4 regions of the Faecalibacterium hominis (ex Afrizal et al. 2022) genome follow, and region 2 is predicted to be linked to each of the others. Evidence: predicted binding sites of a transcription regulator. Region 2 holds the regulator's gene; each other region holds the start of a gene.
What was found. The regulator Rex, encoded in region 2, represses fermentation and respiration genes when NADH is low (regulators of the CRP and FNR family bind a similar motif). The targets are predictions, from matches to a motif close to ATTGTTAANNNNTTAACAAT.

Region 1 (3,210 bases), 380 kb from region 2:
GGCGCTGATCTCGCCGGTGAACGCACCGGACTTCTCAAAGTGGACATTCTCAGCACCCACATGGATGTTGGTGCCCTTGGTCTTTTCCACAGCGGTGACCAGATCGGTGTAGGGGGTGCAGATAACGACCTCACAGGAAGCATCCTTGACGGCGGGGATCAGCTCGTCCACCAGCTTGGCTGCCTCAGTGGCGGTCTTGTTCATCTTCCAGTTGCCTGCAATGATTGCCTTACGCTTTGCCTTATCCATTCTAACGATCTCCTTATCACAAAATACCTCCCCGCTGCCTTCGGTGCCGCCTCTCCCGGCAGGAGAGGCAGGATAAACGACATCTCCTGCCTCCCGGATGGGAGCTGGCGAGCGTCGGCAAGCCTGAGAGATCTTATTACCCAAAATAAAAAGTGCGGCGGCGTATATGCCGCCGCACCTCAGTGATGCTGGTTCAGATGCTTATGCGTTCTGGATCACAGCGATACCAGGCAGCTCCTTGCCCTCCAGATACTCCAGAGAAGCGCCGCCGCCGGTAGAGATGTGGGTCATCTTGTCGCCCAGGCCCATCTGCTGCACAGCTGCTGCGCTGTCGCCGCCGCCGATCACGGTGGTAGCATCGCTCTCAGCCATAGCCTTGGCAACAGCCAGAGTGCCGGCTGCCAGGGTGGGGTTCTCGAACACGCCCATGGGGCCGTTCCACACCACGGTCTTGGATGCCTTGACAGCATCGGCAAACAGCTTCATGGTCTCGGGGCCGATGTCGCAGCCCTCCATGTCAGCAGGGATGGCAGTGACAGGCACCACAGTGACATCCACGGGAGCGTCGATGGGATCGGGGAAGTCCTTGATGCAGGCTGCATCCACGGGCAGCAGCAGCTTCACGCCCTTCTCCTTGGCCTTGGCCATCATTTCCTTGCAGTAATCCAGCTTGGTATCGTCGCACAGGCTCTTGCCGACCTCGTAGCCCTGTGCCTTGACGAAGGTGTAAGCCATGCCGCCGCCGATGATCAGGGTATCGACCTTCTCCAGCAGATTGGAGATGACGTTCAGCTTATCGGCGACCTTAGCGCCGCCCAGGATGGCGGTGAAGGGACGGACGGGATCGTTGACTGCGTTGCCCAGGTACTTGATCTCCTTCTCCATCAGGTAACCGACAGCGGTATCCTTGATGTAGTCGGTGACACCTGCGGTGGAGCAGTGTGCACGGTGGCAGCTGCCGAATGCATCATCAACGTATGCATCTGCCAGAGAAGCCAGCTCCTGGCTGAACTCAGGCATGTTCTTGGTCTCTTCCTTGCGGAAACGGGTGTTCTGCAGCAGAACGACATCGCCGTTGTTCATTGCGGCAACAGCAGCCTTTGCGTTCTCGCCCACAACGTTATCGTCATCAGCGAACACAACGGTCTTGCCCAGCTTTGCGCTCAGAGCCACAGCAACGGGTGCCAGGCTGAACTTTGCCTCGGGGCCGTTCTTGGGTTTGCCCAGGTGGCTGCACAGGATGACCTTAGCACCATCGTTGACCAGCTTCTGGATGGTGGGCAGAGCCGCATTGATGCGGTTCTCGTTGGTGATCACGCCGTCCTTCATCGGGACATTGAAATCGCAGCGGACAAGGACCTTCTTGCCGCAGTAATTCTGATCGTCGATCGTTTTCTTACCTAAACCCATGGTAACAAACTCCTCTCAAATTCTTTTCGTTCGGAATCGAATTTTGCTCTTCATCGGGGGCCGCGCACTGCGAACTTCCCCGTACATCCTTATTATAAACAAAAAGCGTGTGTATTGCAAGGATGGGGGATGGATAATTTATTAACAAACATTTGTTGCAGAAGCAAAGAAATGTGGTGATTTTGCCGGAACGCACCAAAAAGCGCCGTTTTTTCGGAAAAAGACCCGCCGCAGAGAGTGTTCGCCCCCGCAGCGGGTCCTGTCCATTCAGGATATTTTCCGGAACTTCTGCTTCGCTTTTTCCAGATATTCCAGCACCAGCGGATTTTTCATGCCCAGCAGGATGACCGCGTATGCTGCCACTGAGCCCAGCACTGCCGCCAGAATGCAGATGAGATTGGGCAGAGCCAGTGCCTTGACCCCGGTACAGACAAGAACGATACCCGCACAGCCGCAGAGCACCGAGCCAACGGTGCGCCGGTCAGCTGAGACCGTGACCAGGCCCCTGGAGCAGCGGATACAGAGCATCATGGAGCACAGCTCTGCCAGCAGGGTGGTAAAGGCTGCCGCATTCTCCCGGAACCGCGGGATGAGCAGGATGTTCAGCCCCACGTTCAGCAGACCGCTGACCAGCGTGATCCAGAACAGTTCCTTTTCTCTTCCGCAGGGCAGAAGCGCGCAGGAATTGTACAGCCAGCCAAACAGACAGACGATCAGGGCAAGGCTCAGGATCTGCAGGGGCATCACCGCGTCCAGATAGCTTTCCCCGGAAATAAAGAGGACAACCTCCCGGCTGAGGGCAAACAGTCCCACCACAGCCGGAGCCACCACCACGATGAGCGCGTTGAAGATATTGTTGAACAGCTTGTTGAAGTTTGCCTTGTCCCCCACGCCCGCATAATGGGACAGCCGCGGGATAGACACCACCAGCACCGCCGAAAGCAGGTTCTTTACAATGCCATAGATCTTACCCGCCACCGAGTAAATACCTACATTGTAATCTGTTCCCAGAATGCCCAGAATCGTGGTATCCGAGCTGACATAAAGGGTCGTTGCCAGCGTGGATGCAAAGATGATGAGGATGGGCTTGAGGTGCTTTTTCCAGTCGATCTTTCTTGTCAGCCGGATGGTGCAGTACCGCCGGGCCCGGAAAAAATTGAGCACATTGGCACCTACCGCCGCAAATACCGTGATGCCCGCATAGATGCAGTAGTCATCCCGGGTCTTGACGAAGGCAAACAGCATGAAAATGGACAGCACCTGAAACAGCAGACCCCGGATGGTGATATAGGTATACTCCTCAAAGATCGTGAACACCCATTCGGTGCCGATGGTCGTAAAGAAGATTTGTAAACTCAGCACCAGCATCAGGTCGGTATAGGCATGGAGCTTTGTCCAGAAAAGCATCGTCACCGCCAATGCCGCATAGGTCAGGGCCGTGGAGATCATGTTGATGGAGAACATCTCCGAGGCAAAAGCCGACAGTTTTTCCCGGTCATTCACATAGCGGGAACCCTCACGCACCGCATAGGAGGAGATGCCAAGGCCTGC
Region 2 (3,210 bases):
CAGAACATCGGCCATGCCACCACCACCCTGATGGCTCAGAACCGCGGCGCGGGCAAAAAAGAGCGTGTCCGCGCCAGCTTCTTCTGCGGCCTGAAGCTGGAATTCCTCTACGCCATTTTTATCACCGCTGTCTGCTTCTTCTTTGCTGAGCCCATCATCCGGCTCTTCGTCACCGATGCCGCCGTGGTGCATCTGGGGGTGCGCTTTTTAAAGCTGGTCTCTCTGTTCTACCTGATGCCCTCGCTGACCAACGGCATCCAGGGCGGCTTCCGCGGCCTGGGCGATCTTAAGATCACCCTGAACAGCAGCACGCTCAACATGGCAGGCCGTGTGGCGGCCGCTGCCCTCTTTGTGCTGCTGATGAAGATGGATATTGAGGCCCTGCCGTACAGCTATGTTGTAGGTTGGATCCTCATGCTGGTCTATGAAGCCCCCATGATGGTGAAGTATCTGCGGAAGGGCGAGCTGTAAGCCTGACACCGCCCCGGGCAGACCCGTGTTCTCACTCTGCCCGCTCGATCTCCCGGTACAGCCAGTCCAGTGCATCAGAGATGCCGCCCAGCTGGTCGATGAGCTTCTCCTTCACGGCCTTTTTGCCGTCCAGCATGGTACCCACGTCCATCACCAGCTCACCGGTGCGGAGCATCAGCTCTGAGTAGCGCTCTGCTGTAATGCCGCTGTGGCCCGCCACAAAGCCGGTGATGCGCTCCTGCATCTGCTCGAACCACCGCATGGTCTGGGGCACGCCCAGAATCATGCCGGAGTGGCGGACCGGGTGCACCGTCATGGTCGCCGTGGGCACGATAAAGCTGCGCCGGGCGCTGACTGCCAGCGGGATGCCGATGGAGTGGCCCCCGCCCAGCACGACCGTGGCACTGGGCTTTGAGATGCTGGCAATGAGTTCTGCCAGCGCCAGCCCGGCCTCCACGTCCCCGCCCACGGTATTGATGAGCACCAGCAGGCCCTCCACAGCGGGGTCCTCCTGCACTGCCACCAGCTGCGGAATCACATGCTCATACTTGGTGGTCTTCTGGCCCTGCGGGGCCTCCACATGGCCCTCGATCTGGCCGATCACGGTCAGGCAGTGGATGGCATGAGGGCCGCGGGTGCGCCACACCGTGCCCAGATCCTCCAGCTGCTCTTTCTCCAGCCGCTGCTGTTCGGTGGTTTCCTTTTCATATTCCGGCATGTTGGCTCCTCCTCAGGGTGTTTTTTTTCAGTGTTCCCGGGGATCGAAGCAATATGCGGCGGTTAAGATTTCTTTACTTTGAAAAAAATTGGCCCAGAGGATTTGACATTCTGTCTCATTGCAGTATACTTTATGTAAGAATAAGATTGACAAGTATATATCATTATTGTTCAGAAACTGTCTTAATCGCCGGTGCACCTTGCAGGGCGCAAAGAGACCGGCATTCCCTTTGGATGAAAGGAGAACCATTTCCATGAACAATCCCGGCAAAGCTTCCCTTCCGGTGATCAAGCGCCTGCCCAAGTACTACCGCTACCTGCGGACGCTGAAGAACGACGGCATCACCAGCATCTCCTCCCGCGAGCTGGCCGCCCAGATGGGCACCACGGCCTCTCAGGTGCGGCAGGATTTCAACTGCATCGGCGACGTGAACGGCCGCCAGGGCATCGGCTACTCGGTGGAGAACCTGCTTTCCATCCTGGAGCATCTGCTGTTCGGCAACGGTGACCTGCTGCCCACCATCCTCATCGGCTGCGGCCGGTTGGGCAAGGCAGTCAGCCGCTTCATCACCACCGACACCAACGGCTACAAGCTGATCGCCGCCTTTGACAATTCCCCCAGCGAGGTGGGCAAAGAGATCAACGGCATCCAGATCTTACACGTTGACGAGCTGGAGGCCTTCTGCGCAGAGCATAAGCCTGAGGTGGCTGTGTTCTGTGTGCCCCGCAGCGGTGCGGAGGAGCTCAGCGGCCGGCTGGTCGAACTGGGCATCAAAGGCTTCTGGAACTTCTCCCACTACGACCTGTCGGTGCCCTACCCCGAAGTGGTGGTGGAGAACGTCCACCTGGGCGACAGCCTGATGAGCCTGGGTTACCGCCTGCGCAATCAGGACTGATCTATTCTTATAGCATATCACAGAAAACAGGCAGCCCTCTCCCCCCGAACGAGCAGAGAGGGTTGCCTTTTTATGAGGAGAGCAACTATGGCGAAGCTATACTTCCGATACGGTGCCATGAACAGCGGCAAAAGCACCGCGCTGATGCAGGTGGCCCACAACTACGAAGAGCAGGGGATGCGGGTGCTGATCCTGAAGCCCCAGGTGGATACCAAGGGCGGCGGCGAGCTGGTCAGCCGCCTGGGCGTGCGCCGCAGGGCTGACCTGCTCATCCCGCCCGAGGTGGATGTGTTCGAAGCCGTACGCGCCGCCTCAGCCGGGGAGCAGCCGCTGGCCTGCGTCCTCTGCGACGAGAGCCAGTTCTTTACCCCGGCACAGGCCGAGCAGCTGTTCATGGTCACGGTAGACCTGAACATCCCGGTCATCTGCTACGGTCTGCGGTCAGACTTCTCCCTCAAGGGCTTCCCAGGCTCCACCCGTCTGCTGGAGCTGGCCCACACCATTGAGGAGATGAAGACCATCTGTACCTGCGGCCGCAAGGCTACCTGCAACTGCCGCAGGGTCAACGGGGAGTTCGTCTTTGAAGGCGAGCAGGTTGCCATCGATCTGGAAAACGATGTGCAGTACGTCAGCATGTGCCCCCAGTGCTATTTCAAGGCACGGCGGGCCTTTTACGCCAAACGGAACGCACAGTAAGCGTTGATGTCCGGCAGGCACAGGAGCCGCCCTTCCTGCATGAGAGCCCGGATCTCCCAAAAGTTTTTTACAATTTTCAGAGCGCTGCCCGGCCGGGCGGCGCTCTTTTTTGCCTGCCGCCTTTCAAAGTGATATATTAGTTGTATCCAACGGCGAACGTTTTTTGCACAATTGATATATCAGTTTATAAAATAGTGATATCGTCACTTTTTTCACATGTTGTATACAACAACATACCGTCAATTTCGCAATAAGTTACAAAAACATTGCAATTTTAGAGGTTCCGCCACACTTTCTCGGCCCGTTTCTATGCAATCTATCCAACTATGCAGATTGCATAGTTTTTCGCCCCAAGTTTATTCATTTCGGCAATGCCGTCAAATCGCCGCAAATCACAAGAGCAATATTTGTTCGTTTTTTGTCCGTATCA
Region 3 (3,210 bases), 1.4 Mb from region 2:
AGAGATCTGGTCAAGGACGGCCAGCGCCATGCCGCCCCATACCACAGCGTGGAACAGCAGCGGCGGCAGGTGGGCGCAGAGCCGGAACAGCAGGTCGTTGCCCCAGCGGACTGCCGCCATGCCCAGCAGACCCCACAGCAGGGAGTATTGCAGGCAGACATAGCCGTCCAGATTGAACTTTTTATCGGAGTAGTCCCACCAGCGGCGGTGGTGGATCCGTTCCAGCAGCTTGGCGGTCAGCCACTCCACCACCGTGGCATAGATCATGCTGCCGAAAAACAACGCCGCCAGGCTGGTGCGCTGGTCGTTCAGGCCGATGGTGATGAGCACCCCTGCCGTGCCGTACACAAAGCAGAAGGGGCCGGAGGCCACGCCGCGGTTGGTGAACCGGCGGCCCTTTGCGGTTGCAACAACGGTCTCGCCTACCCAGCCTAAAAAGGAATATACCAGATAAATTACACAAAGAGTATAGAGATTCAGGCTCATAGTGCTCCTTTCCCGGAACAAAAAGGGGCCGGGAAGCGGTGTTCCCGACCCTCTTTGTTCAGTTTACGAATTACAGCTGGCTCTTATACAGTGCCTCGATCTCCTCCACGCTGGTATCGCGGGGGTTGCCGGGGCGGCAGGCATCTGCAAAAGCAGACTCAGCCAGGAAGTGAATGTCCTCTTCCTTCAGGATGCCCTGCAGATTTGCAGGGATGCCCACATCCGCGCTCAGCTGCTTGACAGCGGCGATGGTGGCATCGGCGGCCTCAGCATCGTTCATCTCGTCAATGCCCTTCACGCCCATGGCCTTGCCGACCGCACGGTAGCGCTCCCCGGCAACGGTCTTGTTGTACTCCAGACCCACCGGCAGCAGGATGGCGCAGGCCACGCCGTGGGGGGTATCATACAGAGCGGACAGACCGTGTGCCATGGAGTGGACGATGCCCAGACCTACATTGGAGAAGCCCATGCCGGCGATGTACTGGCCAAGAGCCATGCCCTCGCGGCCCTCCGGGGTGTTCTGCACGGCACCGCGCAGGTTCTCGCTGATGAGCTTGATGGCTTCCAGATGGAACATATCGGAGATGGTGCAGTGGCCCTTGGTGATATAGCCCTCGATGGCGTGGGTCAGAGCGTCCATACCGGTGGCGGCGGTCAGGCCCTTGGGCATGGAGGACATCATATCGGGATCGACCACAGCGATCTCGGGGATATCGTTTGTGTCCACGCAGACGAACTTGCGCTTCTTCTCCACATCGGTGATGACGTAGTTGATGGTGACCTCAGCCGCAGTACCGGCGGTGGTGGGCACGGCAATGGTGAACACAGCGTGCTTCTTGGTGGGAGCCACGCCTTCCAGAGAGCGCACATCCGCGAACTCGGGGTTGTTGATGATGATGCCGATGGCCTTTGCGGTATCCATGGAGGAGCCGCCGCCGATGGTCACGATGCAGTCTGCCTCAGCAGCCTTGAAGGCTGCCACGCCGTCCTGCACGTTGGCGATGGTGGGGTTGGGCTTGATCTCGCTGTAAACAGCGTAGGCGAAGTTTGCAGCATCCAGCAGATCGGTGACCTTCTTGGTCACGCCGAACTTGATCAGATCGGGGTCAGAGCAGACAAAAGCCTTCTTGTAGCCGCGGGCGGTCAGCTCGGGAACGATGTTCTCAATGGCACCGTGGCCATGGTAGGAAATGGTGTTCAGAACAATGCGATCAGCCATAATTATTTTCCTCCAAATCATTCTGCCCGCCTGCCAGCGGGCTCTCTCTGTTGTTAAGGATACCACATTGTTAAACAATATTCAATGTACTTTTCTTTTGATTTCTATGAACTTTTTACACTTTCCAGCAAAAGAAAACGCTGTACCACTCCTTCAGTCTCGCATTCGCTCGACAGCTCCCTCCAGGAGGGAGCCTTAACGCGGCGGCCAACGCAAAAGCCTCCCTCTGAGAGGGAGGTGGCATCGCATCAGCGATGCCGGAAGGAGTGATACAGCGTTTTTATCGTTTCATTTACCACAGCCGGATGACCTTGATGACTCCCTCGGCCTTATCACGGGCCAGCTCAAGGTGATGCTGCAGCGCATCGGCGGCGGTGTTCCAGTTGTCGCTCAGGGCGGCATTCAGAATTTCCAGATGCTCCTCACAGGTCTGATCCTGATTGATCATGCTCACCTTGCCGGTCATAATGCGGAAACGGGTGTTCAGGCCGGTGATGCGGTCATAGCCAGAGCGCAGGTATTTGTTGGGCAGGCTGCTCATCAGCAGCTCATGGAAATCATCGTCGGATTTGCAGAAGTCGTCGATCCGCTCGGGGTGGTGCATCAGCTCAGTGTAGGCCTCCAGCTGCTCCCGGGGGATCAGGTTGCCGTAGGTGCGCAGGGCGTAAGGCTCCACCAGCAGGCGCATCTCGAACATGCTGTGCACGTCCTCTTCGGTAATGCCGGAGACCATCAGCCCCTTTTTGGGCAGGATGGTGATCAGCCCCTCCTGCTCCAGGCGGCCCAGCGCGTCACGCATGGGGGTGCGGCTGATGTTGCCCATCTCAGCGCAGAGCTTTTGCTCGTTCAGAAATTCGTTGGGGCGGTACTCGCAGTTCAGAATCTTCGTTTTCAGGTACTGGTAAGCCTGCAGCTTCAGGCTGAGCTTTGACTGGGAATCCATCTCTTTCATTGTTCTATCTCCTAGTTCGCAAGCAGGACCATTCAGGCAGCAATCAGTCACCCGCCGGACAGCTTGTATCCCTTAAATAATCCAAGTAATCATTAATATTATTATCACATATCTGGACAATGTTTACAAGACTTTTTTGAAAACTTTGGGAGCTTTTCCGTTTTGAACAGATATCATGCATTATTTTGCTATAAATTGAACAGTTTTTTTGTGCTTGTCGCCAGTGTTTCGTTCTTGTTTTGCATCAAAGGATAAATTGTGGTACACTTGACCCAGAAAGGAAGGCTGATACCATGGCAGGTCGCGGGGGGTACAACACCAAAACCCGGCAATTGATCCTGGATTATCTCATCAACAACCGCCAGCACGCGGTCAGTGCATCCAACATTCTGGAACATCTGGAGGCAGAGGGGGCCAGCCCCAATCCCACCACGGTGTACCGGTATCTGGACAAGCTGGCAGGCGAGCAGCGCATTATGAAATATGTGGCCGATAAGGGCGAAAAGGCCGTGTTCCAGTATGTGGACGAGGGCCGCCACTGCCGCGAGCACCT
Region 4 (3,210 bases), 1.0 Mb from region 2:
AGCCTCAAAAGCTGCCTTCAGGTCTGCCAGAACCTCAGGGTTCAGGGCATTCAGTGCCTTGGGACGGTCGATGGTGATGATCTCGACAGCGCCCTGCACCTCGGTTTTTACAAAAGCCATTGTGAAAACCTCCAATTCAGATTCTCAGTGTTTCAAAACAGCTCCCGCGCCCCGGCAGAGTCTCCGGTCTGAGCCGGGGCGCGGGCTGTCATTCAATTCAATTCCAAAGGGGGAGCTTACATCTCAACGATGGTAGCGCAGCCCATGCCGCCGCCGATGCACAGGGTAGCCAGACCCTTGTGAGCACCACGGTGCTTCATAGCGTACAGCAGGGTAACCAGGATACGAGCGCCGGAAGCGCCGACCGGGTGGCCCAGAGCGATGGCGCCGCCGTTGACGTTCACCTTGCTCATATCGAAGTTCAGAGCCTGGCTGACAGCCACAGACTGTGCAGCAAATGCCTCGTTGGCCTCGATCAGGTCCATGTCAGCAACAGTCAGGCCGGTCTTAGCCATGACCTTCTTGGTTGCTGCGATGGGGCCCAGACCCATGACCTCAGGCTCAACACCTGCCAGAGCACCGGCGACCCAGGTTGCCAGAGGCTTAACGCCCAGCTCCTTGGCCTTCTCCTCACTCATAATGACCAGAGCAGCAGCGCCGTCGTTGATGGCGGAAGAGTTGCCTGCGGTCACGATGCCGTCCTTGGTGAAAGCGGGCTTCAGGGTTCCCAGCTTCTCGACCGGGGTCAGACGGGGGCCTTCATCGGTATCGAACACGGTGTCGCCCTTCTTGCCCTTGATGACAACAGGAACGATCTCGTCCTTGAAAGCGCCGTCCTTGATGGCCTTGTCAGCCTTGACCTGGCTGTTGTAGGAGAACTCATCCAGCATCTCGCGGGTGATGGGGCTGTAGCCGTACTTCTTCTGGAAGGTCTCGTTGGTGCAGACATTCTCAGCGGTCATGCCCATGTGCTTGTTGAAGCCGGTGGCATCCCACAGAGCATCGTTGACCATGGTATCGACCAGCTCGCTCTTGCCCATGGGAGCGCCCATGCGGTAGCCGTAACGGCCCTTCATCATTGCAAAGGGAGCCATGTCCATGTTCTCCATGCCGCCTGCGACCACGATATCAGCATCGCCTGCCTCGATCATCTGAGCAGCCATGTTCACGCAGTTCAGACCGGAACCGCAGACCACGTTGACGGTGACAGCGGGGGTCTCGATGGGCAGGCCAGCCTTCAGGGAAGCCTGACGGGCAACGTTCTGGCCCAGACCAGCCTGGATCACGCAGCCCATGTAAACATGATCGACCTGCTCAGGCTTGACGTTTGCGCGGTTCAGAGCCTCCTTGATGACGATGGAGCCCAGCTCAGCAGCGGGGACGTTGGCAAGGGTGCCACCGAACTTACCAATGGCGGTACGGCATGCAGATGCGATAACGATCTTTTTCATGTGAATAGCCTCCTGATTGTGTATGTTGTGATTTAAGAAAGACTGTTTTATCAAAACGCCGAAGCGTTTCTTGCATAAGGAATGGGGGTCAGACGTTCTCTCCCCTGCTGCGCAGCTCGGCCATCTTCTGCTCCACGGCGGCTTCCACATTCGGGGTAACGAACTTGGAGATGCTGCTGCCGTAGCGAGCGGCTTCCTTTACAATGGTAGAGGAAAGATAGCTCCACTTGATGCTGGTTGCAAGGAACATGGTCTCGATGCCGGGCATCAGCGCATGATTGGTCTGCGCCAGCTGGATCTCGTTTTCAAAATCCGTTACCGCCCGCAGGCCCCGCACCATGACCGAAGCGTGGCGCTTCTTGGCGAACTCCACGGTCAGGCCGTCGAAGCTCTCCACCGTGACATTGGGGATACCCTTGCAGCATTCCTGCAGCAGGGCCACCCGCTCCTCCACGGTGAACAATGGGTGCTTTGCACTGTTGATGAGCACGGCCACGATCAGGTGATCGTTGATCTTTGCCGCGCGCTTGATGATATCGAGATGACCTCGTGTGACCGGATCGAACGACCCGGGGTAAACTGCAGTTGCCATCGGTTTTGTCCTCCTTGCGCGCCTTTGAAAAGCGCATTGGTTCTGACATGATAGCACTTTCCAGTTTGCTGTGCAAGATGTTCTTTTCTTCTGCTACGGTGTATCGTTAATTTTTAAACAATCCCACCCGCAGTGCCACGATGCATCCTGCTACGCTATAAGTAAAGCACATCGTCAAAATTTTATCAAGTATTTTTTGCGTAAAATTTATTTTTTGTGCACCAAAGAATCTCTACAAAAAGCTAAGATTTTTAGTTATATTGCATTCAGCCCTGTTTTTTGCCAGGAAAGTATTGATTCTCCCGTTTGTTAATGATATAACTAAGTTGGAATTTACAATTCCTTTATGTTATTGTAAGAGAGGATGGTTTATAATGGATTTTACGGAATTGTATGCGCAGAAGAAAATGACAGCTGACCAGGCTGCCGCGTTGGTCAAAAGCGGCGACTGGGTGGATTACGGCTGGGCCGTGAACACCCCCGTTGCAGTGGACGCTGCCATTGCAAAGCGTCTGCCTGAGCTGGAGGATGTCAACTTCCGCGGCGGCATCCTGATGTGGGTGCCCGCCATCTTCCAGATCGAAGATCCTGCTGCCCACATGACCTGGAACAGCTGGCACATGGGCGGCATTGAGCGCAAGGCCATTGCCCAGGGCTTTTCCTTCTACTCCCCCATCCGCTACTCTGAACTGCCCCGCTACTACCGCGACAGCTCTGACCCCGTGGATGTGGCGGTGTTCCAGGTGACTCCCATGGACGAGCATGGCTATTTCAACTTTGGTCCCTGTGCTTCCCACCTGGGTGCCGTCTGCGATAAGGCCAAAAAGATCATCGTTGAGGTCAACCGGAACATGCCCAAATGCCTGGGCGGCACCGAGAACTGGGTGCACATCTCCCAGGTTGCCGGTGTTGTGGAGGGCAGCAACCCGCCCATCGGCCAGATGGCCGCTGCCGGTGCCGCCACCGAGGTCGATCTGAAGGTGGCAAATCTCATCGTCCCGCAGATCCCCGACGGTGCCTGCCTGCAGCTGGGCATCGGCGGTATGCCCAACGCCATCGGCAACCTGATCGCGCAGAGCGACCTGAAGGATCTGGGCGTGCACACTGAGATGTATGTGGATGCCTTTGTAGATATTGCAAAGGCAGGCAAGATCACCGGCCGCCACA

Region 1: ACKXGA_RS04540 (phosphoglycerate kinase) is a predicted target of Rex. The motif match lies at 1,789-1,808, and genes of this name have one in related genera.
Region 3: fucO (lactaldehyde reductase) is a predicted target of Rex. The motif match lies at 1,772-1,791, and genes of this name have one in related genera.
Region 4: coaD (pantetheine-phosphate adenylyltransferase) is a predicted target of Rex. The motif match lies at 2,146-2,165, and genes of this name have one in related genera.

What each region holds. Positions count from the first base shown of each region.
Region 1 covers NZ_CP186860.1:945,573-948,782, forward strand. Annotated here, with positions in the region: gene tpiA (triose-phosphate isomerase) at 1-249, opposite strand, end outside; gene ACKXGA_RS04540 (phosphoglycerate kinase) at 451-1,659, opposite strand; gene ACKXGA_RS04545 (flippase) at 1,927-3,210, opposite strand, start outside.
Region 2 covers NZ_CP186860.1:1,329,285-1,332,494, forward strand. Annotated here, with positions in the region: gene ACKXGA_RS06405 (MATE family efflux transporter) at 1-471, shown strand, start outside; gene ACKXGA_RS06410 (ClpP family protease) at 503-1,189, opposite strand; gene ACKXGA_RS06415 (redox-sensing transcriptional repressor Rex) at 1,443-2,084, shown strand; gene ACKXGA_RS06420 (thymidine kinase) at 2,172-2,780, shown strand.
Region 3 covers NZ_CP186860.1:3,029,919-3,033,128, reverse strand. Annotated here, with positions in the region: gene ACKXGA_RS14620 (putative ABC transporter permease) at 1-486, opposite strand, end outside; gene fucO (lactaldehyde reductase) at 557-1,705, opposite strand; gene ACKXGA_RS14610 (GntR family transcriptional regulator) at 1,998-2,657, opposite strand; gene ACKXGA_RS14605 (Fur family transcriptional regulator) at 2,951-3,210, shown strand, end outside.
Region 4 covers NZ_CP186860.1:307,169-310,378, reverse strand. Annotated here, with positions in the region: gene ACKXGA_RS01470 (enoyl-CoA hydratase-related protein) at 1-120, opposite strand, end outside; gene ACKXGA_RS01465 (acetyl-CoA C-acetyltransferase) at 237-1,451, opposite strand; gene coaD (pantetheine-phosphate adenylyltransferase) at 1,540-2,043, opposite strand; gene ACKXGA_RS01455 (butyryl-CoA:acetate CoA-transferase) at 2,418-3,210, shown strand, end outside.